DNA from 3 places in the Pseudomonas sp. LBUM1658 genome. Region 1 is predicted to be linked to each of the others. Evidence: predicted binding sites of a transcription regulator. Region 1 holds the regulator's gene; each other region holds the start of a gene.
The links. Region 1 encodes sigma-54, which starts transcription at its own class of promoters, with help from an activator protein. Its sites were predicted from a motif close to ANTGGCATNNANNTTGCTNT; they were not measured.
Positions count from the first base shown of each region.

Region 2: the regulator sigma-54 is predicted to act here: its motif matches at 6,044-6,063, upstream of ACA064_RS02815 (pilin).
Region 3: the regulator sigma-54 is predicted to act here: its motif matches at 4,405-4,424, upstream of ACA064_RS23460 (circularly permuted type 2 ATP-grasp protein).

Region 1 covers NZ_CP166798.1:1,044,759-1,054,492, forward strand. Annotated here, with positions in the region: gene ACA064_RS04740 (class II fumarate hydratase) at 1-458, shown strand, start outside; gene ACA064_RS04745 (DUF2753 family protein) at 486-947, shown strand; gene ACA064_RS04750 (superoxide dismutase) at 949-1,560, shown strand; gene ACA064_RS04755 (ZIP family metal transporter) at 1,591-2,484, shown strand; gene ACA064_RS04760 (HPr family phosphocarrier protein) at 2,677-2,952, opposite strand; gene rapZ (RNase adapter RapZ) at 2,968-3,825, opposite strand; gene ptsN (PTS IIA-like nitrogen regulatory protein PtsN) at 3,828-4,292, opposite strand; gene hpf (ribosome hibernation-promoting factor, HPF/YfiA family) at 4,305-4,613, opposite strand; gene ACA064_RS04780 (RNA polymerase factor sigma-54) at 4,732-6,225, opposite strand; gene lptB (LPS export ABC transporter ATP-binding protein) at 6,453-7,178, opposite strand; gene lptA (lipopolysaccharide transport periplasmic protein LptA) at 7,178-7,723, opposite strand; gene lptC (LPS export ABC transporter periplasmic protein LptC) at 7,710-8,282, opposite strand; gene ACA064_RS04800 (KdsC family phosphatase) at 8,291-8,815, opposite strand; gene ACA064_RS04805 (KpsF/GutQ family sugar-phosphate isomerase) at 8,815-9,734, opposite strand, start outside.
Region 2 covers NZ_CP166798.1:620,973-630,706, reverse strand. Annotated here, with positions in the region: gene eutC (ethanolamine ammonia-lyase subunit EutC) at 1-42, shown strand, start outside; gene ACA064_RS02845 (GNAT family N-acetyltransferase) at 148-606, shown strand; gene ACA064_RS02840 (DedA family protein) at 963-1,619, shown strand; gene ACA064_RS02835 (M90 family metallopeptidase) at 1,626-2,438, shown strand; gene ppa (inorganic diphosphatase) at 2,550-3,077, shown strand; gene ACA064_RS02825 (S24 family peptidase) at 3,310-4,020, shown strand; gene ACA064_RS02820 (PDDEXK nuclease domain-containing protein) at 4,317-5,330, opposite strand; gene ACA064_RS02815 (pilin) at 5,564-5,980, opposite strand; gene ACA064_RS02810 (pilin) at 6,285-6,701, opposite strand; gene ACA064_RS02805 (Fic family protein) at 7,181-8,329, shown strand; gene ACA064_RS02800 (exodeoxyribonuclease VII small subunit) at 8,443-8,685, shown strand; gene ispA ((2E,6E)-farnesyl diphosphate synthase) at 8,682-9,569, shown strand; gene dxs (1-deoxy-D-xylulose-5-phosphate synthase) at 9,683-9,734, shown strand, end outside.
Region 3 covers NZ_CP166798.1:5,114,955-5,124,688, forward strand. Annotated here, with positions in the region: gene ACA064_RS23445 (c-type cytochrome) at 251-1,057, shown strand; gene ACA064_RS23450 (transglutaminase family protein) at 1,201-2,004, opposite strand; gene ACA064_RS23455 (alpha-E domain-containing protein) at 2,001-2,951, opposite strand; gene ACA064_RS23460 (circularly permuted type 2 ATP-grasp protein) at 2,964-4,373, opposite strand; gene ACA064_RS23465 (ribonuclease E inhibitor RraB) at 4,739-5,080, opposite strand; gene ACA064_RS23470 (hypothetical protein) at 5,297-5,533, opposite strand; gene ACA064_RS23475 (START domain-containing protein) at 5,681-6,289, opposite strand; gene ACA064_RS23480 (YkgJ family cysteine cluster protein) at 6,332-6,586, opposite strand; gene ACA064_RS23485 (translation initiation factor 2) at 6,753-7,253, opposite strand; gene ACA064_RS23490 (aminotransferase-like domain-containing protein) at 7,356-8,795, opposite strand; gene ACA064_RS23495 (OmpA family protein) at 9,049-9,734, opposite strand, start outside.

The DNA.
Region 1 (9,734 bases):
CGTTGCAGCCGGGTTCGTCGATCATGCCTGGCAAGGTCAATCCGGTGATCCCGGAAGCCACTGCGATGGTCGCCGCTCAAGTGATCGGCAATGACACAGTGATCACGGTGGCCGGGCAGTCGGGCAACTTCGAACTGAACGTGATGCTGCCGATCATCGCGCAGAACTTGCTGAGCAGCATTGAGTTGCTGGCCAACTCCAGTCGTTTGCTGGGGGACAAGGCCATTGCCAGTTTCAAGGTCAATGAAGCCAAGCTCAAGGAAGCGCTATCGCGCAACCCGATCCTGGTCACTGCGCTCAACCCGATCATTGGTTACCAAAAGGCCGCAGAGATCGCCAAGCAGGCCTATCAGCAGGGGCGACCGGTTATCGATGTGGCCCTGGAACACACCGAACTGTCGCGCAGCCAACTGGAAGTCCTGCTGGATCCGGAAAAGCTCACGGCGGGTGGCGTGTAATCACCGACTCAGCTTTGGAGACTCACCATGGAGCACTGGAAACGCACGATCGAAAGGGCCAATCGCTGCTTCATTCAGGGCGAGCTGGTGGATGCCCGCGAGCACTACCTGCAGGCTTTAGCCCTGGCCCAGGTGTTATTCGAGCGCTGGCCGGATGCCGAGGAAGCGGTGGCGGCCTGCGTGATCTCCCATCACAACCTGGCAGACCTGCATTTGCGCCTGAACCAGCCGGAAGAAAGCGTGGAGTACCTCTGTTTGATTCACCAGCGGCTGTTGCAGACCCTCCAGGACGCACGGCTGGCACCAGCACTGCGTGAGGCCGCGTTACGTCAGAGCAGCAAGACTTACGTCGAATTACTCAATTTCATCAGTGAGCATGGCGAATACCCGCGAACCAACCGCTTGCTGCACAGCAACGTGGCGCAATCGGCTTCGGCCCATGCGCACGATGCATCGATCCCGAATGGCCCTCATTACGGAGCACATTGAGATGTCCTTTAGCTTGCCTGCCTTGCCATACGCTTATGACGCGCTGGAACCGCACATCGATGCACAAACCATGGAGATCCACTACAGCAAGCATCACCAGACTTACATCAACAACCTTAACGCGGCTGTCGAAGGTACCGAATGGGCTGACTGGTCTGTGGAAAAACTGGTCGCCAGCGTTCAGCAACTACCGGAAAAATTGCGCGCGGCGGTGATCAATCAGGGCGGCGGCCATGCCAACCATTCGTTGTTCTGGGCGGTCATGGCGCCTACGGGCGGCGGCAAGCCGGACTGTGTGCTGGGCGATGCGATCAATGAACAGCTGGGCGGCTTCGACAGCTTCAAGGACGCCTTCACCAAGGCCGCACTCACGCGTTTTGGCAGCGGCTGGGCCTGGCTGAGCGTAACGCCGCACAAGACGCTGATGGTGGAAAGCAGCGGTAATCAGGACAGCCCGTTGATGAATGGCAATACGCCGATCCTTGGACTGGACGTATGGGAGCACGCCTATTACTTGCTGTATCAGAACCGTCGCCCGGAATACATCAACGCCTTCTACAACGTGATCAATTGGCCTGAAGTCGCGCAGCGCTACCAGGCAGCTCTTGTTTAAGACCTCATGACTAAAGATTTAAGGCCGACTATGGGCACTGAAACACTGGCGATCAGCAGTGGGCGGATGTTTCGCTATGCGTTGGGTTCACTGTTGCTGTTGGCGGGAATGGCGTTGTTGGTCGCCCAAGGATTGGACTGGCTGGCGCTTGAACCGCGTTTGTTGCGCGCGTTGCAGGGGGGCGCGATCTGCGCCCTCGGCACGGCGTTGGGTGCGGTTCCGGTGTTGGTCATTCGCAGAATGCCGATGGCCGTCAGCGATACCTTGCTGGGTTTCGGTGCTGGCGTGATGCTGGCCGCCACCGCGTTTTCGCTGATTGTCCCGGGCATCTCGGCGGCCGAGAATCTTGGATTGACGCCATGGGCTGCCAGTGGATTGATCAGTTTCGGCATCATGCTGGGGGCGTTCGGTTTGTTTCTGGTGGATCGCAAGGTGTCCGGGGCGACCCCGCAAATGCTGGTGGGCACCGTTGAACGCCCGGTTATTCCGCCACGGATCTGGTTGTTTGTGTTTGCAATCATTGCTCACAACATTCCGGAAGGCATGGCGGTTGGCGTGTCGGCCGGGGGCGGAATGCCCGATGCCGACAGCCTGGCCATGGGTATTGCATTGCAGGATGTGCCGGAAGGCTTGGTGATTGCGTTGGTATTGGCCGGGGCAGGGATGTCACGGGTCAAGGCGTTCCTGATCGGTGCAGCTTCAGGTTTGGTTGAACCGGTCTTCGCGCTGTTGTGTGCCTGGCTGGTGAGCCTGGCCGAGATGCTCTTGCCGCTGGGATTGGCGCTGGCTGCCGGTGCCATGCTGTTGGTGGTGACTCACGAGATCATCCCCGAGTCGCGACGTAATGGTCACGACAAGCTGGCCAGTCTGGGGCTGTTGATCGGGTTTTGTCTGATGATGGTGATGGATACGGCGTTGGGGTGAATTGTGGCGAGGGGGCTTGCTGTGGGGGCTTTTGTGGCGAGGGGGCTTGCCCCCGTTGGGTCGCGAAGCGGCCCCAAACACTAACACCGCGGTCTCTCAGGTAGATCGCATACACCGGATTACGACTGCTTCGCAGCCGAGCGGGGGCAAGCCCCCTCGCCACAAAAAAGCCCGCTCAATACAGGTTGTGTATTACTCGCCTTCGTCGAAGTAGCGGTTGATCAGATCGACCAGTGCGTCCAGCGCTTCCTGCTCCTGCTCACCTTCGGTGCTCAGGTGGATTTTCGTTCCTTTGCCCGCAGCCAGCATCATCATGGCCATGATGCTTTTGCCGTCGATCGTGGATTCTGGGGTGCGTCCTACTCTGATCGTGCAATCCTTGAACTGACCGGCGACTCCAACAAATTTTGCAGAAGCCCGGGCATGCAGACCCAGCTTGTTGATGATTTCAATTTCCAGAGCGGGCATCGCGGTGTGGATCCTTTAGCTTAGGTCGCGGTGGCGAACCTGGACGTTCTTCAGGGATGTTTGCAGGACCTGACCCAGACGTTCGGTCAGGTAGACGGAGCGGTGATGCCCGCCGGTGCAGCCAATCGCGATGGTGACGTAGGCGCGGTTGCTGGCGGCGAAACGAGGCAGCCACTTCAGCAGATACGCGGAGATATCCTGGAACATTTCTTCTACATCCGGTTGCGCGGCCAGATAGTCGGCAACCGGCTGATCCAGCCCGGACTGCTCACGTAACTCGGGTTTCCAGTACGGATTGGGCAGGCAGCGCACATCGAACACCAGATCGGCATCGACCGGCATACCGCGCTTGAAACCGAAAGACTCGACCAGGAACGCCGTGCCCGGCTCCGGCTGATTCAGCAGGCGCAACTTGATGGTGTCGCGCAGTTGATACAGGTTCAGATGGGTAGTGTTGATCTTGAGATCTGCGAGGTCGGCAATCGGCCCGAGCAGGTTGGTTTCATCGTCAATGGCTTCGGCGAGCGATCGATTGGCGTTGCTCAGCGGGTGGCGCCGACGGGTTTCCGAAAAGCGCTTGAGCAGGGTTTCTTCGTCGGCGTCCAGGTACAGCACATCGCATTGTATGTGCCGGCCGCGCACTTCTTCGAGCAATTGCGGAAAGCGTGTCAGGTGGCTGGGCAGATTACGCGCATCGATCGAAACGGCGACCAGCGGCTGCGCCAGTTCCGTATGGATCAACGCGCGCTCGGCCAACTCCGGGAGCAAGCCTGCTGGCAGGTTATCGATGCAGTAATAGCCGCTGTCCTCCAGTACATCGAGGGCGGTGCTTTTACCTGAGCCGGATCGGCCGCTGACGATGATCAAGCGCATGATTAGGGACCGTTCTGCTCATCCAGGACAACCTGGTACAGGGCTTCGTTGGTTGCGGCGCTGCGAAGTCTTTCGCGCACTTCCTTGCGGTCAAGCATGCTGGCAATCTGCCGGAGCAGTTCCAGGTGCGCATCGGTAGCCGCTTCCGGGACCAGCAGGACAAACAGCAGGTCGACCGGGGCGCCATCGATGGCGTCGAAATCTATGGGGGCGTCCAGGTGCATCAAGGCACTGGTGGGCGACGTGCAGCCCTTGAGACGGCAGTGTGGGATGGCTATGCCGTTGCCAAACCCGGTGGAACCGAGTTTTTCACGGGCAATCAGACTCTCGAAGACATCTTGCATCTCCAGATCCGGCACTTCGCGGTGGATAAGGTTGGCAATTTGCTCGAGTGCGCGCTTTTTACTGCCGCCCGGCACGTTCACCAAAGAACGGCCGGGGGTCAGGATGTTTTCAAGTCGGATCATGGGTAGGGGATGTTAGCGACCGGTTGCGCCCTGAAGGAGGCTCTGGGTCTTTTCCTTATGCTTTTTGAGTTGGCGATCAAGCTTGTCGGTGAGCAGGTCGATAGCGGCATACATGTCCGTATGCTCAGCGTTGGCGACCACTTCTCCGCCGGGAATATGCAGCGTGGCTTCGATTTTCTGCAGCAGCTTCTCGACATTCATCGTGACTTGCACGTTGGTGATCTTGTCGAAATGCCTCTCCAATCGGTCGAGTTTTTCGCCGATATAGGTGCGCAGAGGTTCGGTTACTTCCAGTTGGTGTCCACTGATGTTGACTTGCATACAGCTTCTCCTTCGTTGCCAGTGCATAAGGCGGCAGGCTGGCTTGCCTGCCACTAGGCTGTGTCCGAAAACCGTCAGAGTTCTCAAACACACCCTGGAACGCTGGTGGCGTGGCCCGTTACATCAACCGCTTGCGTTCGCTCGAAGGCGCAATCCCAAGGGATTCGCGGTACTTGGCGACGGTGCGGCGGGCTACCTGAATGCCTTGTGCCTCCAGTAAACCAGCGATCTTGCTGTCACTCAACGGCTTTTTCTGATTTTCCGCCGCAACCAGTTTTTTGATGATCGCGCGAATCGCTGTGGACGAGCATTCACCGCCTTCAGAGGTGCTGACGTGGCTGGAGAAAAAGTATTTCAGTTCGTAGATACCCCGGGGGGTATGCATGAATTTTTGCGTGGTCACCCGGGAAATCGTCGACTCGTGCATGCCGACCGCTTCGGCGATATCATGCAGGACCAACGGTTTCATCGCCTCATCGCCGTATTCGAGAAAGCCGCGCTGGTGCTCGACGATCTGGGTGGCGACTTTCATCAGGGTTTCGTTGCGGCTTTGCAGGCTCTTGATGAACCAGCGCGCTTCCTGCAGTTGGTTGCGCATGAAAGTATTGTCGGCGCTGGTGTCGGCGCGGCGGACGAACCCGGCGTACTGCGGGTTGACCCGCAGGCGCGGCACGGATTCCTGATTCAGCTCCACCAGCCAGCGCTCGTTGTCCTTGCGCACGATCACATCGGGGACGACGTATTCGGCTTCACTGGATTCGATTTGCGAGCCAGGGCGCGGGTTGAGGCTTTGCACCAGCTCGATGATCTGCCGCAGCTCGTCTTCCTTGAGCTTCATGCGACGCATCAGCTGGCTATAGTCGCGGCTGCCGAGCAGATCGATGAAGTCGGTGACCAGGCGCTTGGCCTCGGTCAGCCAAGGGGTCTTGGCCGGCAGTTGCCGCAGTTGCAGCAACAGACACTCGCTCAGGTTTCGCGCACCTATCCCGGCCGGCTCGAATTGCTGGATGCGATGCAGGACGGCTTCGATTTCGTCCAGTTCGACGTCCATTTCCGGGTCGAAGGCTTCAAGGATTTCCTCGAGAGTCTCGTCCAGGTAGCCCTGATTGTTGATGCAATCGATCAGGGTCACGGCAATCAGGCGATCGGTGTCGGACATCGGTGCCAGGTTCAGTTGCCAGAGCAAATGGCTTTGCAGGCTCTCACCGGCCGATGTGCGGGTGGTGAAATCCCACTCGTCGTCATCGTTGCTCGGCAGGCTGCTCGCGCTGGTCTGGTAAACGTCTTCCCAGGCGGTGTCGACCGGCAGTTCATTGGGGATGCGTTCGTTCCAGTCGCCTTCCTCGAGGTTGTCCACCGTCGGGGCGGTTTCCTGGTAGGAGGGTTCCTGAACATCGGCATTGGGTTTCTGCTCGACGTTGTCGGCCAGAGGGTCGGCGTTATCGAAGTCGTCGCCATCTTCCTGGCGTTCGAGCATCGGATTGGACTCCAGGGCCTCCTGGATTTCCTGTTGCAGGTCCAGGGTCGACAATTGGAGCAGGCGGATGGCCTGTTGCAGCTGAGGTGTCATCGTCAGCTGCTGGCCCATTCTCAAGACTAGCGATGGTTTCATGGCAGGGGCTTAACACCTTATTCGCCGGCGCGCATGCGCCATCCACTACAGGGCGCCGGAGCGCCAAACATAAGCAAATTATATGCCTGAAATCGCAGTGTTTGCCTAGAGCGCTGTAACAATAAAAAAGTATAAGGTTTTGTTGACACTGGCGCTCCGGCAATGGCTGAACACCTGAATCGAGTGTTTGCCCCAAAACGCCTGCCACTGGCCCCACACCTCAAGGCTTACAGGCGGAACTCATGGCCCAGATACACTTCCTTGACCAGTTCGTTGGCCAGGATGGTCTCGGAGTCGCCTTCGGCGATCAGTTGACCGTCGTTGACGATGTAGGCGGTCTCGCAGATATCCAGGGTTTCACGGACGTTGTGGTCGGTGATCAGAACGCCGATGCCCTTGGCCTTCAGGTGGTAAATGATCTGCTTGATGTCGCCTACCGAAATCGGGTCTACGCCGGCGAAAGGTTCGTCGAGCAGGATGAATTTCGGCGATGTAGCGAGGGCCCGGGCAATTTCCACCCGGCGGCGTTCACCACCGGACAGGCTCATGCCCAGATTGTCGCGGATATGGTGGATGTGGAATTCCTCCAGCAGGCTTTCCAGCTCCTTGCGACGATCAGCCTTGTCGAGCTCCTTGCGGGTCTCGAGGATGGCCATGATGTTGTCGGCGACCGAGAGTTTGCGGAAGATCGACGCTTCTTGCGGCAGATAGCCGATGCCAGCCCGTGCCCGACCATGCATTGGCTGGTGGCTGACGTCCAGATCGTCGATGAGTACCCGACCCTGATCGGCCTGGACCAGGCCGACGATCATGTAGAAGCAGGTGGTCTTGCCAGCACCGTTCGGACCGAGCAGGCCGACGATCTGACCGCTGTCGATGGACAGGCTGACGTCGCGCACGACCTGGCGGCTCTTGTAGCTCTTGGCCAGATGCTGAGCTTTCAGAGTTGCCATTACGGGGCCTTTTGCTCGTCGGTTTTCTTCTTCGGCTGGATCACCATGTCGACTCGCGGACGTGGCGTGGTCACCGAGGCACCGGTAGCGCGGCCGGCATTGGCGACCTGCTTCACGGTGTCATAGACGATTTTCTCGCCTTCGGTGGTATTGCCTTCGTTGATCACTTTGGCTTTGTCGATCAGCACGATGCGATCTTTCGATGCGTGGTACTGGATGGTCACGGCATAGGCCTTGACCGGCTCCGGATCACCGGCCTTCTGCAGCTGTTCGAAGTAAGCCAGGTTGCCGACGGAGGTGACCACGTCGACTTCGCCCGAAGGCGCGCGGGTGATGGTCACGGTGTTGCCGGTGATCTTCATCGAACCCTGGGTGATGATGACATCGCCCTTGTAGGTGGCAATGCCTTGCTTGTCGTCCAGTTGGGCGTCGTCGGCCTGAATGCGGATTGGTTGATCTCTATCAGTCGGCAGAGCCCAGGCGCTCGCGCTTCCCAGTGCTGCGCTCAGGCTGAGCAAAATAGGGAGGGTTTTAACGAGACTCATACTGTCCTCTTACGTTAGATAGCAGGTGTATCCTGCTTTCTTTCAAATACGCTTTCATGCCATTGCCAGTCGACACGCCACCAGCGCCGTCGATTCTAACGGCTTGCTCGGTCTGCGCATATTCCTGCTGAGGGAATACCGTCATGCGACTGCTGGTAATAATCGTCGTGCGGTTTTTATCGTCGGTACGTGCGATACGTACCGAGTCAATCAATTCGACTTCAGTGCCACCAGAATTGACCTCGCCACGCTCACTCTGGACGTGCCAGGGATAAGCCGTGCCGCGATACAGGTTCAGGTCGGGCTTGGTCAGCAAGGTCACATCGGTTGCTTTCAGATGTTCGACCTTGTCCGAAGTCATTTCGTACTGCAACTTGCCATCAGGCAGAAACTGCACGCTGTGGGCATTGATGGCGTAGTAGTCAATGGCCGTTGCGTCGACGACAGTCGGCGGGCGCTCCATGAAGCGTTCCGGGCTGATGTTCCAGTAGCCAACGGCCGCAAACAGCGCGGCAATGGCCGTGAACATCAAAATATTACGAACTTTTTTGCTCAGCATAGGTGGCTCTACAGGTAAGCGGCGTTGGCTGCTTCAAGGTTGCCTTGGGCGCGCAGGATCAGCTCGCAGAATTCGCGTGCAGCCCCTTCACCGCCACGGGCCTGGGTAATGCCGTGTGCATGTTCGCGGACGAAACTGGCGGCGCTGGCCACTGCCATGCCCAGACCCACGCGACGAATCACCGGCAGGTCAGGCAGGTCGTCACCGAGGTAGGCAACTTGTTCATAGCTCAGGTTGAGTTGCGCGAGAAGCTCGTCGAGCACTACCAACTTGTCTTCGCGGCCCTGATAAAGATGAGGGATTCCGAGGTTTTTTGCGCGGCGCTCGACCACCGGGGTTTTGCGGCCGCTGATAATAGCCGTCTGCACGCCGGATGCCATAAGCATTTTGATGCCTTGGCCGTCGAGTGTGTTGAATGTCTTGAATTCGCTGCCGTCTTCGAGAAAGTACAGGCGGCCATCGGTCAGCACGCCGTCGACGTCGAAAACCGCCAGTTTGATGTGTTTGCCGCGCTGCAACAGATCGGTGCTCATTATATTACTCCCGCACGCAGCAAATCGTGCATGTTCAAGGCGCCAACCGGCCGGTCTTCGCTGTCGACCACCACCAGGGCGTTGATTTTATTGTCTTCCATTATTTTCAGGGCTTCGGCGGCGAGCATCTCGGCCCGTGCGGTCTTGCCATGAGCAGTCATCACTTCGTCAATGATGGTGCTGTGGATGTCAATGGTGCGATCCAGTGTGCGGCGCAAGTCGCCATCAGTGAATATCCCGGCCAGGCGTCCGTCGGCCTCGAGCACCACGGTCATGCCCAGACCTTTGCGAGTCATTTCCATCAAGGCATCTTTGAGCAAGGTGCCGCGCTGCACGTGCGGCAACTCCGTACCGGCGTGCATGACGTTTTCCACTTTCAGCAGCAGGCGACGACCCAGGGCACCGCCCGGATGGGAAAAGGCGAAATCTTCGGCGGTGAAGCCCCGAGCTTCAAGCAGGGCGACAGCCAGTGCATCGCCCATGACCAGCGCGGCGGTGGTCGAAGAAGTCGGCGCCAGGTTCAGCGGACAGGCTTCGTGCTCGACATTGACATTGAGATTGACCTCGGCAGCCTTGGCCAGCGCCGAGTCGGGATTGCCGGTCAGGCTGATCAACTGGATACCCAGGCGTTTGATCAAGGGCAACAGCGTGATGATTTCATTGGTGGAACCGGAGTTGGACAGTGCGAGGATAATGTCATCGCGCGTAATCATGCCCATGTCACCGTGGCTGGCTTCAGCCGGATGGACGAAAAAGGCGGTGGTGCCGGTGCTGGCCAGGGTGGCTGCTATTTTGCTGCCGATGTGCCCGGATTTGCCCATGCCGACCACCACCACACGGCCTTTGCTGGCCAGAATCATCTCGCAAGCGCGTACGAAATCTGCGTCGATATGGGCCAGCAAGCCTTGTACGGCTTCAA
Region 2 (9,734 bases), 420 kb from region 1:
ACTCACTCAAATGGCAACTTCCTACTCTCGAAACCGCTGTAATGGCAGTATGCTGATTGTGCTTTTTGCAGGCTTTAGGCAGCATCGGATCACAGCTGCACGAGTAATGATCCGTTTTGCCGTACCCACTTCAAGTTGAGGCCAATCATGCGGATTACTCAAGCGACCCTGGAACACCTGGACTTGCTGACCCCCTTATTCGTCAAATACCGCGAATTCTATGGTGCGCTGGCGTATCCCGACTCCTCCCGGACCTTTCTCGAAAAGCGCCTGCGACGCAAGGAGTCGGTGATCTACCTGGCCCTGTCCGATGAAGACAACGGCAAGTTGCTGGGCTTTTGTCAGCTGTACCCGAGCTTCTCCTCCCTGTCGCTGAAACGCGTGTGGATCCTCAACGATATTTATGTCGCCGAAGAATCCCGTCGACAGTTGGTGGCCGACAACCTGATCCGCACCGCAAAAAAAATGGCCAAGGAAACCCATGCCGTGCGCATGCGGGTGTCCACCAGCAGCAATAATGAAGTGGCGCAGAAAACCTACGAATCCATCGGCTTTCGCGAAGACACCGAGTTCAAGAACTACATACTGCCTATCAGCGACGAGTAGTCATCCCGCGAGCTGTGGCGAGGGGGCTTGCCTTGATGCCATGTAGGAGCGAGCTTGCTCGCGATGGACGTTAACGATAACGCGTGTTGCCTGAATAAACGCGCCGCCCTTGAGCCCATCGCGAGCAAGCTCGCTCCTACACAGGGCGTATGTCCAACCCCTTCAGATCCCTGAAAGCCCCACCTCGCCTCCCCCAGGCGAAATCCCCCGCTACAATCTCGGCACGCAATTCACCTCCCAGCCCGTATAATGCCGACCGTTACAGCCTGTAAGAAAAACTACACCACGCTGTAGCCATTTTATTTCGAAGCCTTCGCACGGACCTGCCGAGTCGGGTCATCACCACAGGTACCCTCATGGATTTCAACCCGCTCGACCTTATCTTGCATCTCGACGTCTATCTCGATTTGCTGGTAACCAACTACGGGTCATGGATCTACGCCATCCTGTTTCTGGTGATCTTCTGCGAAACCGGTCTGGTGGTGATGCCGTTCCTGCCTGGCGATTCGCTGCTGTTCATCGCTGGCGCCGTGGCAGCAGGCGGCGGCATGGACCCGGTATTACTGGCGGGCCTGCTGATGCTGGCGGCGATCCTCGGTGACAGCACCAACTATGTGATTGGTCGAACCGTGGGCGAGCGCCTGTTCAGCAATCCCGACTCGAAAATCTTCCGCCGCGACTATCTGCAGCAAACCCACGATTTCTATGACAAGCATGGCGGCAAGACAGTGACCCTCGCGCGTTTCATGCCCATCATTCGGACCTTCGCGCCGTTCGTCGCCGGTGTCGCGAAAATGCCATACCCGCGGTTTCTGACTTTCAGCGTAGTCGGCACTCTGCTTTGGGTTGGCGGGCTGGTGACACTCGGTTACTTCTTCGGCAACGTACCGTTTATCAAGAAGAATCTGTCGCTGCTGGTCGTGGGCATTATCCTGGTGTCGCTGCTGCCGATGATTATCGGCATCATCCGCAGCCGTTTGGCCAACTCAGCCTCAAAAGCCGGATCGCGCTGATCGCCCATGTGGTCACTCAATGCCTGGCGCCGCCAGCGCACGCTGGCCAAGCATCCCGTTGCTGCGCAAACCTGGCAGCGAGTGCGTGAACACCTGAGCTTTCTCGATGGCCTGAGCGACGCCGAAGACCAATGGCTGCGCGAGTCCAGCGTGCTGTTCCTGCAAGCCAAGCACCTCACCACACTGACCGGTGTTGAACTTCACCAAGAGGAGCGGCTGTTGCTGGCGGCACAGGCGCAATTGCCGCTGTTGCATCTGGGGGAACTGAACTGGTATCAGGGATTTCACGAAATCGTGCTGTATCCGGACGACTTCGTCAGCCCCCAGCGGCATCGCGATGCCAGCGGCGTCGAGCATGAGTGGAACGGTGAACACAGCGGCGAAGCCTGGCAACAGGGCCCAGTGATTCTGGCCTGGCCCGGAGTCCTTGCCAGCGGCGGCTGGGAAGGTTACAACTTGGTCATCCACGAACTGGCGCACAAACTCGACATGCTCAACGGCGACGCTAATGGCCTGCCGCCACTGCACAGCGACATGCGCGTCAGTGAATGGTCAGCGGTGATGCAACAGGCCTATGACGACCTCAATCGCCAACTGGATCGCAATCCGGACGCCGACACACTGATCGATCCATACGCCGCGGAAAATCCCGCCGAGTTCTTTGCCGTCACCAGCGAGTATTTCTTCAGCGCTCCGGACCTGCTCAATGGCGCCTATCCGCAGGTCTACCGGCAATTGCAGCTGTTTTATCGTCAGGACCCACTGGCCCGACTCAAGCAACTGCAGGCAGTCCATCCGGACTACCGGGTACACGACTAAGGTCTACACGACCTCTGGTACGTGGCATCGACGGCGGAATATGCCTATAATCGCCGCCACTTTTAGGTCAATCCGGCCAAGTCCTTTGGCCAATCACGGGGGCACCGCCCAATGAGCTACAGCAAGATTCCGGCTGGCAAAGACCTGCCGAACGACATCTACGTCGCCATCGAGATTCCGGCCAACCACGCGCCGATCAAATACGAAATCGACAAAGACAGCGACTGCCTGTTCGTTGACCGTTTCATGGCCACCCCAATGTTCTACCCGGCCAACTACGGTTTCATCCCCAATACCCTGGCCGACGACGGTGACCCCCTCGACGTGCTGGTCGTGACCCCTTACCCGGTTGCTCCGGGCTCGGTGATCCGCGCACGTCCAGTCGGCATCCTGCACATGACCGACGATGGCGGCGGCGATGCCAAAGTGATCGCAGTTCCACACGACAAGCTGTCCCAGCTGTACGTCGACGTCAAAGAGTACACCGACCTGCCAGGTCTGCTGCTGGAGCAGATCAAGCACTTCTTCGAGAACTACAAAGATCTCGAAAAAGGCAAATGGGTGAAGATCGAAGGTTGGGGCGACGCAGAAGCCGCTCGCACCGAGATCATGAAGTCGGTTGCAGCCTATAAAGGCTGAGTCTGCCTTCACTCGCAAGCGTCGCAGCATTAAAAAACCCCGGTTATCCGGGGTTTTTTATTGGCTTGAATAACACCACAACCCACCCAACCCTCGGCAATTAAACACAAATAGTACTACCCGTTTATATCGCAGTTAATACCTTCAAAAACAGCTTAAACTTTACTAACTAATTCCTATAAAAATTGAACGCTTTGTTTATTTAAACAATTATCGCTCCTCCGTAAAATCCGTGGTCATGAATACATCCGGCGATCGCTTCAAGGCACTCCTCAAAGAGGTCAACCTCAAGCCCACAGAATTTGCAAAGTTTTGCAATGCAAAGCCTCAGCACGTGAACAACTGGTACAAACGCGGCGTCCCTCTCTGGCGCATGGACGAATTTGCCCGGCTGTTATCCGTCAACAGCAAGTGGCTGTACAACGGCGAAGGGCCGAAGTACCCAACTAAATTTGCAACAACAGAAACTATCGGCGTTTATAACGACAACCTGCAATACACGGATGTAGACATCCCTTGTTATAAAGAAGCTTCCACCCAAGCAGATTCAAACACCATCGAAATAACCGGTCACTGCGTGCGATTGCCGAGGCACTATCTGGAATCACTGGAGGTTGATCCGGATAAAGCCGTTTGCGCACCAATGATCGGCAACAACATGGCGGAAAAGATTCAGGACGGCTACACCATCGCCATTGACCGGGGCCTGACCCAGATCGTGGACGGCGAAATCTACGTCCTCCAGCACCAGGGCAGGCTGCGCGTGAACTACCTGTACCGACTCCCAGCTGACGCGCTTCGACTGTGCAGCCACAACAACTCCGAATACCCGGATGAAATATTCAGCGCCGAACAGATCAAGGCGCAGAACATCCAGGTCCTGGGCTGGGTATTCTGGTGGTCGACACTCAACAAACGCCGCCCGAACCTACTGTCCAAGTGAGCCTTGGGCCGGTTGTTCATCACGCGATAGCTCTGGATCGCCCTTTGGGCTGGGAATTTTTCAAAAAAATCAGTATGCTGCGCCCCACATTTGCGAATCGACCGTCCAGCACGGCCAGATCGCCCCGACGCGGCAGATGATTTTCTCGCCAAGTCCCACAGCCGGACGCAAGATCCGGGTGTACGTTTTGAAGGCTGGCGCGGCTTACCAAAAATGAGCCAAGCCAGTCCCCGAGAAGCCGGCCACAAGCCGGCTTTTTAATGCCCGAAATAAAGTGATTCACGACGTGAAATCGCTCAGACCTCATCTGCATTCAGCGCATAAAACTCATGCAACTTGGCCTGCAACAGCTTCTTGTCCGGCAGCTGAGTTTGATATTCTGCGATCAATGCTGGCGAAAGTGAACGGTTGAGAGCGTACTCGACGACCTCATCATCTTTGCTGGCGCACAGCAAAACCCCGAGCGCCGGGTTTTCATGGGGTTTGCGGACATTACGATCCAGAGCCTCAAGATAGAAATCCAGCTTGCCCAGGTACTCTGGCTCGAAGCGACCGACCTTTAGTTCTATCGCCACCAGGCAATTCAGCCCTCGATGGAAGAACAGCAAATCCAACGCAAAATCGCGACCTCCCACCTGCAACGGATACTGCGAGCCGACGAAACAAAAATCCCTTCCCAACTCGATCAGAAAATCCCTGAGCCTTCGCAGCAACCCACCATGCAAATCAGCCTCGACATGCCCATGCGCCAGGTCGAGAAATTCGACCATGTACGTGTCCTTGAACACACTCAAGGCTTCTGGATGCATTTGTCTCACCAATGGCGAGACTTTTGCCGGACTTATGACGGAGCGCTCAAATAGCGCGGCCTTGAACTGGCGCTCAAGCTCCCGGCTCGACCATTTCTCCTGAATCGCCATCCGCAGGTAAAACTCGCGCTCTTCCGGGCGTTTGCTTTGGTTGAGGATGATCAGGTTTTGGGTCCAGGGTAATTGTCTCAGCAGTGCTGAGACTTTTGCGTCATGCCTGTACGCCTCGTAAAACTGGCGCATACGGAAGAGGTTAGGACGTGTAAAGCCACGCAATCCGGGCTGAGTGCGCGCGAGGTGAGTAGCCAATTGAGCTACCACGCCATCGCCCCACTCCGCGGCCTCGATCTTGCCGCTGATATAGGCCCCTACCTGCCAGTGCAGCTCGATCAACTCCGTATTGACAGCCTGCACCGCTCGCTGCCGAGCGGCAACAATCAGCTGGGTGATTTCGTTAAAGCTTGCATCCGGGGACGGGGTATTGGAGCTGAGGTCATTCACGTGAGGGCGTTCCTGTTCAGAAGACAACGCCCTTTCTAGTACTCCCACCCCTTACAAAATGAAAATCACAAAGTGTGTCGAAGTGAAACGATCCTACAAAGAACCAGGATTGGAAAGTGTAAATCCAGGGCGACCGGTCATAAGCACTTATAACGACTTGAAAAAAAAGACCATCAGTGAAATTCACTGATGGTCTTTGGCGATTCGAAGCTCTGCCTATGAAAGTCTTTTTATTAGACTCCAGGGCAGGCTTTAGTCGCATACTTCGCTGCGCCACTGTACTTGCAAACCCAATCACCAGTGGTGGCGGTTCGCGTCCAGGTAATATTACCTGCCGCTGCCGCGGCATTTTTAAGGGCACATGCGATTGTGCCGGCACCAGTAGTTGCCCCGGTAGCCGTAATGTCGCAGTTGTCGGTACTAGATTTCAATCCAATTATTTCGGCAGCGGTGGCACCGGTGATAGTAGCCCCATTCCCTTCAATGACCACGGCTTCATACATGGCCTTGCCAGAAGAAATCTCCGCAAGCCCGGCTACGACTTTGGCTCTGGCCATGTAATCCGAGTAAGCCGGGATAGCAAAGGTAGCCAAAATGCCGATGATCGCAACAACGATCATGAGCTCGATGAGCGTAAAACCTTTCTGCATGGATTTCAAAGGGACTTCCTTCTAGGCGACGATTTAATGGTGTAGAGCATTTTATTTATTTTCGGCGCAAGCGTCATGCCAGCTTCGGCTGAGCTTTGGGATCTCGCGGGATGACACAATCTGACCGGCAATGGCACTGACGTTGCGCAATCCTGCCGGCAATCGTAGTCCGAAAATGGAAGGGGTAAATCCAGCGCTGCCGATCTTAAGTACTCATGACGACTTGAAAAAAAGACCATCAGTGAAATTCACTGATGGTCTTTGGCGCTTCGAAGCTCTGGCTATGAAAGGCTTTTTGTCAGTCTTAAGGTACAACAGGTCCAGGGCAGCCTTTAGTCGCATACTTCGCCAGGCCACTGTACGCGCAAGACCACGCACCGGCGGTGGCGGTTCGCGTCCAGGTAATATTACCTGCCGCCGCCGCGGCATTTTTAAGGGCACATGCGATAGTGCCGGCACCATCAGCTGCCCCGGTAGTCGTAATGGTGCAGTTTTCGGTACTAGCTTTCAATCCAATCACAGGGCCGGAGGTGATAGAAGCCCCATTCCCTTCAATGACCACGGCTTCATACATGGCCTTGCCAGAAGAAATCTCCGCAAGCCCGGCTACGACTTTGGATCTGGCCACGTAATCTGAATAAGCAGGGATAGCAAAGGTAGCCAAAATGCCGATGATCGCAACAACGATCATGAGCTCGATAAGCGTAAAACCTTTCTGCATGGATTTCAAAGGGACTTCCTTCTAGGCGACGATTTAATGGCGTTGAGGATTATATTTATTTCCGGAGCAAGCGTCATGCCAGCCTCGGCTGAGTTGTGAGATCTCGCGGAATGACACAATCTGATCGGCAATGGCCATCCTGGCATGCGTCAGATCGTGCCTGGCCACGTATTGGCCCAGCCTGGCCCATGCCAGATGGTCAGCGCGCATTTGCGTTGGGAAGGGCCGAAGAGAGTTCATTAGCGTTCCTGCTACAACATGCCCAATGGACGCAACCTTGGCAAGCCCATAAACATCGTCGCGCCGTGCAAGGATCTTTTTATCCTCTCCTCGTGTCGCCACGCCGAAAGATCCTTAGCAACGGCTGAGCCCCCCTCGCCTATGAATCCCTAGACGATGAGCCAAATACCCCACACAATCGGCTCACAAAATGAGCCGAATAAACCCCTTATTCGGCTCATCGTTCAGAGTACGAGCCCATGAAACACCCACGCTGGATCTGGCAACAACCTGACTGGCCGCGTTTCCACTCGCAATCGGAGCGCCTGGCGCCCTTGTTGCGCGAGTGCGGGCAGGCGCAAGGACGGTTGTTGGGCATGTCCGGTTCAGCAGGTAGAGACTTCAGCGCGCAAAGCGAGCTGGACGCGCTGTTGCAGAACATCGTGACCTCATCCGCCATTGAAGGCGAGCAGTTGAACGTCGGTTCGGTGCGCTCCTCTCTGGCCCGTCGCTTGGGCATGGAACAGATCGACGGCAATTACGTGAGCAAGCGTAGTGAGGGACTGGCGGAGTTGATGCTGGACGCGACCCAGCATGTCGACCCGCCACTGACTCTCGCGCGCTTGTTGCATTGGCATGAATGGCTGTTTCCCGCTGAAGACGACGGAATCATTGCGCGACACATTCGAGTTGGCGCACTGCGTGGCGATGAACCGATGCAGGTGGTATCGGGTCGCCTGGACAGGCCCACTGTGCATTTCGAAGCCCCTGCGCGCCAAGGCCTGGAACAGCAGCTCGACGTCTTCCTTGACTGGTTCGAAACCAGCCGTAGCCAACCCCAGCTCGATCCCCTGTTGCGGGCAGGCATCGCTCACTTCTGGTTCGTCACGCTCCACCCCTTTGACGACGGCAACGGTCGCCTGACTAGGGCTATCACCGACCTGGCCCTCGCCCAGGCCGAAGACGAGGCCATCCGCTTTTATGCCATGTCGGCGAGCATTCTCGACGATCGTTCCGGCTACTACCGTGTATTGGAAACCAGCCAGAAAGCCACCCTGGATATCACTGACTGGCTCGAATGGTTCCTGCAGACGTTATTGCGCAGCCTGCAACAAGCCATGGCCCGTATCGAGTTGGTACTCGGCAAGGCCCGCTTCTGGCAGAACCACCGGAGTCAGGCTCTGTCCTCGGAACAGGCCAAGGTGCTCAACCGCCTGCTGGATGGTGGCGAGAAAGGATTTGAAGAGGGAATCAGCGCCGCCCAGTACCAGGCCGTGGCAAAAGTCTCCAAGGCCACTGCAACTCGCCACTTGGCCGACCTGCTGGACAAGAGTTGCTTGATCCGTTTGCCCGGCGGCGGCCGTAGTACCCGCTACCAGATCAACTATCCGGGCGATGGAAAACGCTGAATCGGTGAGCCGCGCGCAAGGCACTCCAGGTCCATCTATACGTCCACTCATTTGCCCAAAAAGCCTCTCTCTGCTAGTGTCGCGCCGGTTTACCGTCAACCGGAATTGCCGCCATGGCCCGCAAAAAAGCTGCACTGGATTTCGAACAATCCCTCGCTGACCTGCAAACGCTGGTTGAGCGGCTGGAGAACGGCGAGCTGTCGCTGGAAGACTCGTTGACGGCCTTCGAGCAAGGCATCGGTCTGACCCGCGATTGCCAGGCGGCGCTGGCCCAGGCTGAGCAGAAGGTGCAAATCCTGCTGGAACGCGATGGCGAGCTGGCCGAGGAACCCTTCGACCCGGAACAGCCGGAATGATTGCCGCTTATCAGGCCAGCAGTCAGGCCCGGGTCAATGCTGCACTGGAAACCCTGTTCCGCGCGCCAAGCCCCGAGCTGGCCCGTCTCTATGAAGCCATGCGCTACAGCGTGATGAATGGCGGCAAACGTGTGCGGCCGCTGCTGGCTTACGCGGCCTGCGAAGCCCTCGGTGGCGCAGCGGAACAAGCCAATGGCGCCGCCTGTGCGGTGGAGTTGATTCACGCTTATTCGCTGGTGCATGACGATTTGCCAGCGATGGACGACGATGATCTGCGTCGCGGCCAGCCGACTACTCACAAGGCTTTCGACGAAGCCTGCGCGATTCTCGCCGGTGACGGCCTGCAAAGCCTGGCGTTCAGTGCCTTGCTCGACCCGCAGCTGAGCGTTGTGGATAGTGATACCCGTTTGCGCATGGTCAGCTCCCTGGCGTTGGCGGCGGGTCCGGCGGGCATGGTTGGCGGTCAAGCCATCGACCTCGGTTCGGTCGGTCTCAAGCTCGATCAGCAAGCACTCGAATACATGCATCGGCACAAGACCGGCGCGCTGATCGAAGCCAGCGTCAAGCTCGGCGCCCTGGCCAGTGGTCGTGCGCAACCAGACGAACTGAAATCCTTGCAGACCTATGCCCAAGCCATCGGCCTGGCGTTTCAGGTGCAGGACGACATACTCGATGTCGAGAGTGATACCGCGACACTCGGCAAACGTCAGGGCGCCGATATCGCCCGGGACAAACCGACCTACCCGGCCCTGCTCGGCCTGGACGCGGCTAAAGCCTATGCCCTGGAGCTGCGCGATCAAGCTTTGCACGCCCTGCGACCGTTCGACGCGGCGGCCGAGCCGTTGCGGGGCCTGGCGCGCTATATCGTTGAACGTCGCAGCTAAAACCGTGGCTACGCCCGAATGCATATTGTTGGCCAACTTCCGAGCTCTGCGTGGGCAGCTTGCGATCCATAAGGTAAACTGCCGCCTCTTCTATACCTATAACGATTCGCCTGATGCCCACGACGTTTCATGAGATTCCACGCAAACGCCCGACCACGCCCCTGC
Region 3 (9,734 bases), 2.7 Mb from region 1:
AAAGTACGTCAAGCCGGACTCATTCTATTCGCCACTACGCTGCTCCTTATATTGCCGAACCTGACTAAAGTGATCGGCTAAAGGCGTGGCAGTTTCACAGCGCCGCACTCAACAATTTGTGCCCCGGCTCACTACCGGGGCCGGCGCTTGTGTGCCAATCTTCGAGCAAGACCCGGGAGCTCGATGGCGCCCTGTCCGGCTACGTCCCGCCGTCCCGGGACGAATTTACTGACGACATTACGGCGACCCATTGAAACCTTTCATTCTGCTCGGGGCCTTGCTGCTCTGCACGCCCCTGTACGCCGCGCAACTGGTCCTGGACCTGGGCGCTGGCAGCCGAACCTGGCAGACCGAGGAATTGCTCAAGCACCCTCAAGCCCAGACGATCCGGATTACTGACGATGTGTCCTACAAGCGGGACATGAGTTATCGCGCCGTGCCGTTGTCAGCGTTGCTCACTGGCATCGCCGCCGATGACCATCTGCAAGCGGTGGCGCTCGACGGTTTTGCCGCCGAGCTGGCCGCTGGCCCGCTGCTGAATGACAGCGGCGCCCAAGCCTGGCTGGCAGTGGAAGATCCGCAGCATCCCTGGCCGCCACTGGCCGCGGGGAAGCCGAGTGCCGGGCCGTTCTATCTGGTCTGGAGCAATCCCCAGGCCGGTCAGATCAGCCCTGAACAATGGCCGTTCCAGGTCGCCAGTATCAAGCTCCTGGCAGCAGTCACCGAGCGTTTCCCGGCCTTGCGCCCGGATCCGCAGCTGACGCCGAATGATCCGGTGAATCAGGGTTTTGCGCTGTTCCAGAAGAACTGCCTGGCCTGCCATCGCCTAAATGGCGCGGGTGATGCGCAGATGGGTCCTGATCTGAATATCCCCTTCAGCCCTACCGAATACTTCGGCGCCGACTTCCTCAAGCGCTATATCCGCGACCCGCAAAGCCTGCGCCGCTGGCCACAGGCGAAAATGCCCGGCTTCTCCGCAACCGTATTAGCGGATTCGGAGCTGGAGTTGTTGGTGGGGTATTTGAAGCATATGGCGGGGCGTAAGCAGCAGCCTTGATGGTTTGAGTCTTGTGTTGCCTGTTCTGGCCCCATCGCGAGCAAGCTCGCTCCCACATTAGATTTTCGGTGTGTGCCTTATCTGCAATTCACTGAAGATCAAGATGTGGGAGCGGGCTTGCTCGCGATGCGGTATCCCCGATTCTACTGCTGCTGCACCGAAAAAACCGGCGTCGGCGAGACGAAGACTTTGGCGTGCATCTGCTCGCTGCCACCGCCGCGGCGCATGCCGCGTACCGGGCAGGCATCCAGGTAGTCGAGGCCGACCGCCAGTTTCAGGTGACGCTCGGGCCGGGCCAGTTGATTGGTCACATCAAAGCTGTACCAGGCATCGTCGAGCCAGGCTTCGGCCCAGGCATGACTGGCCAGGTGTTCGCTGTTCTCGCTGAACAGATAACCCGAGACATAACGTGCCGGAATGCCCAGGCTGCGGGCGCAGGCCAGAAATGCATGGGTATGGTCCTGGCAAACCCCGGCCCCTCCGGCGAAGGCTTCGGCAGCACTGGTGTCGACTTCGGTGGAGCCTGGGGTATAGGTCATGTGCTGGTTCAAGCCGTGCATCAGATCGATCAACCCGGTGCGATCCCGGCGCTTGAGGCATTGCCTGGCAGCAAAAGCACGCAAGGCTTCGTCCGCCTCGGTCAAACGGGTAAAACGCAGGAATGGCAGTGCCGACTGGCTCTCATGCTCGGCTTCGTGCTGTTCATCGATATCCACTTGTCCGCGGGCGCCGATGACAATCGCATCATGGGGTTCATCCATGGTCAGCACGTGCAGGATATTGCCGAACGGATCCAGTTGCGCGCGCACCGGCCGTGGCAGGTCAAGCTGCCAGCTGAGCACGTGCTGACGCTCGCTGTCGTGGGGCGTCAGGCGTAAATACTGGATGCTCGCCCGCACCTGATCTTCGTAGTGATAGGTGGTCTCGTGGCTAATGGAAAGTCTCATGCAGCCTCCAGGTAGGAACTGTGAATGGCGTTGCCCAGCTGGCGCACCAGCGGGATGAATTCGGTCAGCCAGGCGTGCAGGCCTTCCTCGAGGATTTCGTTGATCCCGGTATAACGCAGACGCGCGTCCATTTCGGCGGCCAGGCGTTGCGCTGCCCGGCCGTTGGCGCCCGGCAGGCTGGCGAGGATCTGGTCGATCTCTTCGGTGCAGGCACGCAGGGAACGCGGGACATCGGCCCGCAACAGCAACAGTTCGGCGACCTGTCGCGCACCGGGGGCGTCGCGGTAGATCTCGGTATAAGCCTCGAACGAAGACAAGGCGCGCAGCAAGGCGCTCCACTGGTAGTAGGCGTGGGCCGTGCCGTCGCTGACCGCTTCGGCCTGGTCGCCGGCCATTTCGTAGCGGGCATCGAGCAGGCGCAAAGTGTTGTCGGCCCGCTCGATGAAGGTCCCGAGACGGATAAAGCGAAACGCATCGTTGCGCATGATGGTGCCGTAGGAAGCGCCACGGAACAGGTGGGAACGCTCCTTGATCCACTCGCAGAAACGGCTCATGCCATAACGGCTGAGGCCTAGTTCGGCGATCCCGCGAATCTCCAGCCAGGTGGCGTTGATGTTTTCCCACATGTCGGCGGTGATTCGCCCACGTACCGCATGAGCGCTGGCCCGCGCGGCACCGAGGCAGCTGTAGATGCTCGCCGGGTTGGCCGCATCCAGGGCGAAAAAATGCAGCAACCGTTCGGCATGCAACGCACCGTGGCGCTCCAGATAATCGTCCAGGGTGCCGGTGATCAACAGCGGCATCGCCAGCTCATGCAGACCGTCACCGCGGCCGTCCTGCGGCATCAATGACAGCGAATAACTGATGTCGAGCATCCGTGCGAGGTTTTCCGCCCGCTCCAGGTAACGCGACATCCAATACAAATCCGAGGCAGTTCTACTTAACATGGCAGGCTTCCTTCAATCCTCGACCACCCAGGTGTCCTTGGTTCCACCACCCTGGGATGAATTCACCACCAGGGATCCTTCGCGCAGGGCGACACGGGTCAGGCCGCCGGGCACGACCCGGGTTTCGCGGCCAGACAAGACAAACGGGCGCAGGTCGATATGGCGCGGGGCGATGCCGTTTTCGACAAAGGTCGGGCACGTCGACAGGCACAGGGTCGGTTGGGCGATGTAGGCATGGGGCTTGGCCTTGATCCGCGCGCGGAACGCTTCGATTTCCGCCGCCGTCGCCGCCGGCCCCACCAGCATTCCGTAACCACCGGAGCCCTGGGTTTCCTTGACCACCAGATCCCCCAGGTTCGCCAGCACGTGGGACAGTTCCTCGGGCTTGCGGCACTGAAAGGTAGGCACGTTCTTGAGGATCGGCTCCTCGTCCAGATAGAAACGGATCATGTCGGTGACGAATGGATAGACCGATTTGTCGTCTGCCACTCCGGTGCCGATGGCATTCGCCAACACCACATTGCCCGAGCGATAGGACGACAGCAGGCCAGGCACGCCGAGCATCGAGTCCGGATTGAACGCCAGCGGGTCAAGGAAGGCGTCGTCGAGGCGCCGATAAATCACATCCACGGCTTTCGGCCCGTCAGTGGTGCGCATGAATACTCGATCATCGCGGACAAACAGATCCGCGCCCTCGACCAGTTCGACGCCCATTTCCCTCGCCAGGAACGCGTGTTCGAAGAACGCGCTGTTGAAGCGCCCGGGCGTCAACACCACGACACTGGGGTTATCCAGCGCACTGGAGCTTTTCAGGGTGTCGAGCAACAGGTTGGGGTAATGGTCGATCGGCGCGATGCGCTGGGCGGCGAACAGTTCGGGGAACAGCCGCATCATCATCTTGCGGTCTTCGAGCATGTAGCTGACACCGCTTGGGGTGCGCAGATTGTCTTCAAGCACGTAATAGGTGCCGTCACCATCACGCACCAGATCGACGCCAGAGATGTGCGAATAGATATCGCGATGCAGATCCAGCCCTTGCATGGCCAACTGGTACTGCTCGTTGGCCAGTACCTGCTCGGCCGGGATAATGCCGGCCTTGATGATGCGCTGTTCGTGGTAAAGGTCGGCGAGGAACATGTTCAACGCCTTGACCCGCTGGATGCAGCCACGTTCGACGATCCGCCACTCGCTGGCGGGGATGCTGCGTGGAATGGTGTCGAAGGGAATCAGGCGTTCTGTCCCTTGCTCATCACCATAGAGCGTGAAAGTAATCCCGGCGCGATGAAATAGCAGATCGGCCTCGCGTCGCCGTTGTGCCAATAGCTCGTCAGGCGTATCGGCCAGCCAACGGGCAAACTCCCGATAATGCGGGCGGACCTGGCCGCCGGCATCGTACATTTCATCAAAATAGGTGCGGATCATGCCGTACTCCTTGTCACCCGGACACCTAGGCTTCGCAAGGCCCGTGCCAGTGGCATAAACGCTTTAATATCAATCGGTTGGATAAACGCCCAGGAAACACCGCACCATTGCTGTGCAGCAAACGCCCCCACCCGATCGTCCCCGCTTCATTGCGAAGCATAGCCAGCGTTGATTTCGTTGCACGGCAAAAAGATCGCAGCCTTCGGCAGCTCCTACGCCGACCGGGCACACCTCAAAATTGTGGTTGTACACAAACCCTGTAGGAGCTGCCGCAGGCTGCGATCTTTTGATCTTCTGTCAGCCACAAACGAAATCGGCCGACCCGAAGGTCAGCCGATGCTGAGTGTTGATGCTGTTCATAGATGTTATGCGAGTAACCCTCGTACCTCCTGCTTCACGCCCCAACCTTCGATTATCCCGCCCAGAGGCTCGACCACCGCCTCGAAATCCAGCTCGAAGTCACCGATGCCGCCGTAGGTGGCATACATCACCTTGCTCAGCTCCAGATACCAGGCGCCATCATCACGCACGCTGATCTGAGCATTGAGTGACTCACCGCGATAATGCCCTGCCGCTCTGCGTGCCCCCTCCTCGTCCGGGAAAATGGCGTAGAACTCGATGGGATGGAATCGTGAAAAGTCGAAACCGCCTTCTTTCATGCGGCGCAGCACGCTGCTGCTGATGTCTTCTTGATAGGCTGTGCTCATGAAAACGTCCTCCTAAAACTGAATGGATAGACTTTCCGTACTCCCCCGCGCTCGCAACCGAATGGTGAAAGCGATACGGCAATAAGACTGCCGCGGGGAAACAAGCATGTAGCTGACAAGACCAGACCTTAGCGATTCATTCGCTGATCTCGATTGCAGAGTAGCGCGAAGCCAGTACCTGTGCCAGAGGGGCTGGACAAGGATAGTGCGAGAAGCTCATCGAGCCTGGTTGATGCTGAGGATTTCAATGCTGCACTGTTCCTTCAGGTTTTTAACCGTGGGGTCTTCGGTACGGCCTTCCAGATCATTGAGATCCAGCGCGGCCGGGACTGGGAGAAGTTTTGCCCGAATCATTTGCGCAGCCTGCTCCAAGCTGGGCTTTTGCTCGCAATCGAAATGTTCAACGGTTTTAACGCCATGATCATCAACGAAGGTGACTTCCCACTTTTGCATCTGTCTCTCCTCGATAAATCCCGTTAATGAGCTTACAACATCTCGACCTTGAGCACCGGGCATCGTTCCACCCACAGTGCCAGAGGCTTTGCATAAAAAAGGCCGCCCTTAGGCGGCTTCCTTTCAAAGGGCAACTGGCTCGAGCCGTTACGGCTTTTCAGCCCTTGCTTTCAATGCTTTCAAGGTGTTGAACGGAGCATCGACCACAAACTTGTTGGCCAGCCACGACGGCACACTGCCGCCCGGATCGGTGTGAACCTGGTAGGTCACTTCGATCTGGTCCGCGCCTTTGGGGACGAACTTCCAGAAGCCTTGGACCTGAGCCACCCGCACGAAACCCTTTTCCTCGGGAAGATAGGTCGGCATACCTTCCAGATTGCGGGTCAGGCTGCCATCGGCACCCTCGACGGTCGTAATGTGCAGCACCGAATCACGGGCAGTCACCGGCCAGGGTGTATTGAACTGGGTGTAGGTCCAGCTTTGGTTGCCTTCGTGCTTGAGCAACTTCTGCGACTTACACTCATGGATCCAGGCGCAGGCACCGACGACGTCTTCCTGCAGGCCACGCAACTTGGCCATGGAGGTTTTCATGACTGTCACACCGCGGTAGGCCTTGTATTCGGAACCGGCGACTTCGCTCAAGGAAATCTTGATGTCGTCCGCCTCCTTGGCGGTTTTCCATTCCTCGGCCTGGGCCGTTGCGGCCAGCAAAACGGTCAAACCACAGAGCACAGCCATTCGATGCAGCGAACCCATTGTCTTTTTCCTTATTGTTGAAGTTCCGTTCATTGAAAATCCCTAAGCCGCCGTCATTTGCTCCCACCAACCGATCAATTTGATGGCTTCTTCACGACTGCTGCCGCAGACCTCGAGATCCGCCTGAAACAACCCGCAGACCGCTGGCCGCTCGGGCATTCCGAAAATCGCACACAGGTGTTCGGCCGAAAGGTGCAGGCAACGTTCTCCCGCGGCTTTGCCATTGGGCATACCGGGAATCGGGGTACTGATGGAAGGGGCAATGCAGCAGGCGCCACAGCCTTCACGGCATTTCATGACGACAGAACTCCTGACGACGGGCAAAGGGTTAATGACGCGGGATAGAGTACCCGCTAAAACAGTTGTTTGAAATTGGCCAGACCGTGGTTTTCTCGCTCAAACAGCCGTGACTGAGCAGTCTGCGACCAAGCGTCAAGGTCGGGCTCACAGTAGGAGTTGGTATTTACCGCTTGAACTCGAACTCAAGGGCTGCACCCTCGACATCGCGGCGCTCTTCATTACGCAGCTGCAAGCCCATTTCATTGTTGATCAAGCGACCGTTCAGCTGGAACGGGCCGCTTTCCCCGGCTTTATCGCCAAACAGCTGCGGCAGCAAAGGTGCATGCTGGGTTTGTACCAGAGTACCTGGCGGCTGCAACTGGCTGACCATTTCCGGGGGCAGGCTCAGATCCACTCTGGCCGGTGGCAGTGGGGTCTTTATCAATTCTCTTGCAGACTTTGACTTGGACGCGATGGGCGCGCGTTTTTTAACAGGCTTCGGTTTTTTAGCTGTAACCGCCTTTTTTACGGGCGCGACTTTCTTCACTGCCGCAGGCTTCTGCGATTTGGTCGCGGGGGGAGACGCCGCAGGCTTATCCGGGTTGGAAGCCGCCATTACTGCCCCGCTATTGAACGCGCTCAATAGACAGATTAAAAACCAGCCAACAACAGAAGTCGCTTTCATAGAAACTACAGCCTTAACGGCAGGGGGCCGTATGCTCGCTTGTTGGCCGGCTCATGACAAGCGTGCCGACCAGCCGATCATCCGACGGGGCCTGCGCCCCTTTCAAAAACCGCCCGCCGCCTCCTGACACAGTTGATTGGCGAGCATGCCCAGGGTCATCAACGTGCGCTCGGCTTCGCGATTCCAGGGGGTGCCGCAGTTCAATCGAATGCAGTGATTGAATTGCTCGGTATTACTGAAAATCAGCCCCGGCGCAATACTGATGCCCTGCTGCAAAGCGCGCACATGCAACTCCTGGGTGTTGACCCGCCCGGGCAGGCTGACCCAGAGGATGAAACCGCCCGTCGGCCGGGTCATCTGCGTGCCTTCCGGGAAGTACTGCTGCACCGCCAGCTGAAAGGCGCTGAGGTTCTTGCGGTACTCCTGACGGATATAGCGCAGATGGCGGTCATAACCGCCGTTCTCCAGATAAGCCGCGATGCCCATCTGCGTGACGCTGCACGCCGAATGGGTGCTGAAGGTCTGCAAGCGCTGGATTTCCTGCTGGTACTTGCCGGCAATCATCCAGCCAATCCGCACACCGGGCGACAGTGTCTTGGAAAAGCTAGAGCAATAGATCACCCGATCCAGCCGATCGTAGGCCTTGAGTGCCTTGGTACGGCCCTGCTCGAACATCAGTTCGCCGTAAATATCGTCTTCGACGATCTGGATATCGAAATCCGAGGCCAGACGCAGCAACTGTTTCTGCCGCTCTTCGGGCATGGTGCCGCCCAATGGGTTGCTCAGGCGCGTGGTCAGCACCAGCGCCTTGATCGACCACTGGTTCGCCGCCAGTTGCAGGGCTTCGAGGCTCATGCCGGTGGCCGGATCGCTGGGGATCTCGATGACTTTCAGACCCAGCAGGTCAGCCAGTTGCAGCAGACCGTAATAGGTCGGCGATTCGGCCGCGATCAAGTCGCCTGGGCGGGTCAGTACCCGCAACGACATCTGCAAGGCATCGACACAACCGTGGGTAATCACCACTTCCGACGGATCGACCACCACGCCGGCATCGCGCATGCGGATCGCCACCTGGCGGCGCAACGGTTCAAAACCCGGGCTGAACATGTAACTGAAGGCCCGCGGGCTATGAAAGCGCGTGACCTTGGCCAATTGCTGATGCAGCGCGCGCACCGGCAGATAGTCGACACTCGGCACGGCGGCGCCCAGCGGAAACACGCCTTCGCGCCGCGATTCGACCAGCACTTGTTGAATGATGCTGCTGCGAGTGACCAGACCGGGCCGCTCGACCCGGGCGATATCCGGGGTCGGCGCCGTCAGGGCCGGCGTCTGGTGCACGTAATAGCCAGACTGTGGCCGCGCCCGGATCAGCCCCTGATCCTCGAGATTGGCGTAAGCCTGAAGCACCGTCGCATGGCTGACGTTGAGCTGCGAGCTCATCTTGCGCACCGAAGGCACGCGCTCGCCCGGCTGATATACGCCACGACGGATATCCTCAGCCAACTGCTGAGCGATACGTTGATAGAGCAAGAGATTGGTCATGACGCGGCACTCGACTTCACGGGCATTTTATTTTTGTGTGGAACAATACCGGAACAGTTTAGAAGTGTACGGGGACAGTTGCCACAATAGTCGACCGTACAGTGCAGTGTCAGCCAAATCTGTACTGTTTTGTGCGGCAATTAGCCGGCATAAAAAAACCCGGCACCAAAAAGGGGCCGGGTCGTGTAGGAGCTGTCGAGTGAAACGAGGCTGCGATCTTTCCACGTCCACTTGAGTCCCAAGCGAACAACCCTTAGCGAGCAGCGCCGAGCTGGCCTTTTTCGTCGGAGAACACAATTTCCACCCGGCGGTTCTGCGCCCGTCCGCGTTCGGAAGCGTTGACCTCGACCGGATACTCATCGCCGTAGCCTTCGACCTGGATTCGCTTGTCCTCGACTCCCAGATCCATCAGCACGTTGGCCACTGCCTGGGCGCGATCGCGCGACAATTTGAGATTGTCCTGCTTGCCGCCGGTGCTGTCGGTATAACCTTCGATCCGCACTACGCGCTTGGGATTGAGCTGGAGGAACTGGACGATTTTCAGAACGGTGCGGTTGGCCGAACTCTTCAAGTCCGCCTGGCCGGTATCGAACAATACGTCGCCCAAGGTCATCACCAGACCGCGATCGGTCTGGGTCGTGGCCAGGTTGATGATCTGCTCTTCCAGCCATTTGCCCTGCTGCTGCACGCTGAGCAGCTTGGCTTCACGCAAGGCCAGTTGCAGGCGCTGACGCTCCAGCTCGAGCTTCGCCGCGCGTTCCTCATTGAGTATCTGCTGGCTGTGCTCGCGGGCGATTTCACTGTAGCGCTGGCTCAGGTAAGCGTAATGCTTTACATCCGAGCCACTGCCCCAGTAACTGGTCAGGCGATCGGCACGGGCCAGGGATTCACCGGCACGGATCACGTCCTTGGGCGCGATGCGCAGCACGTTGGAGTCTT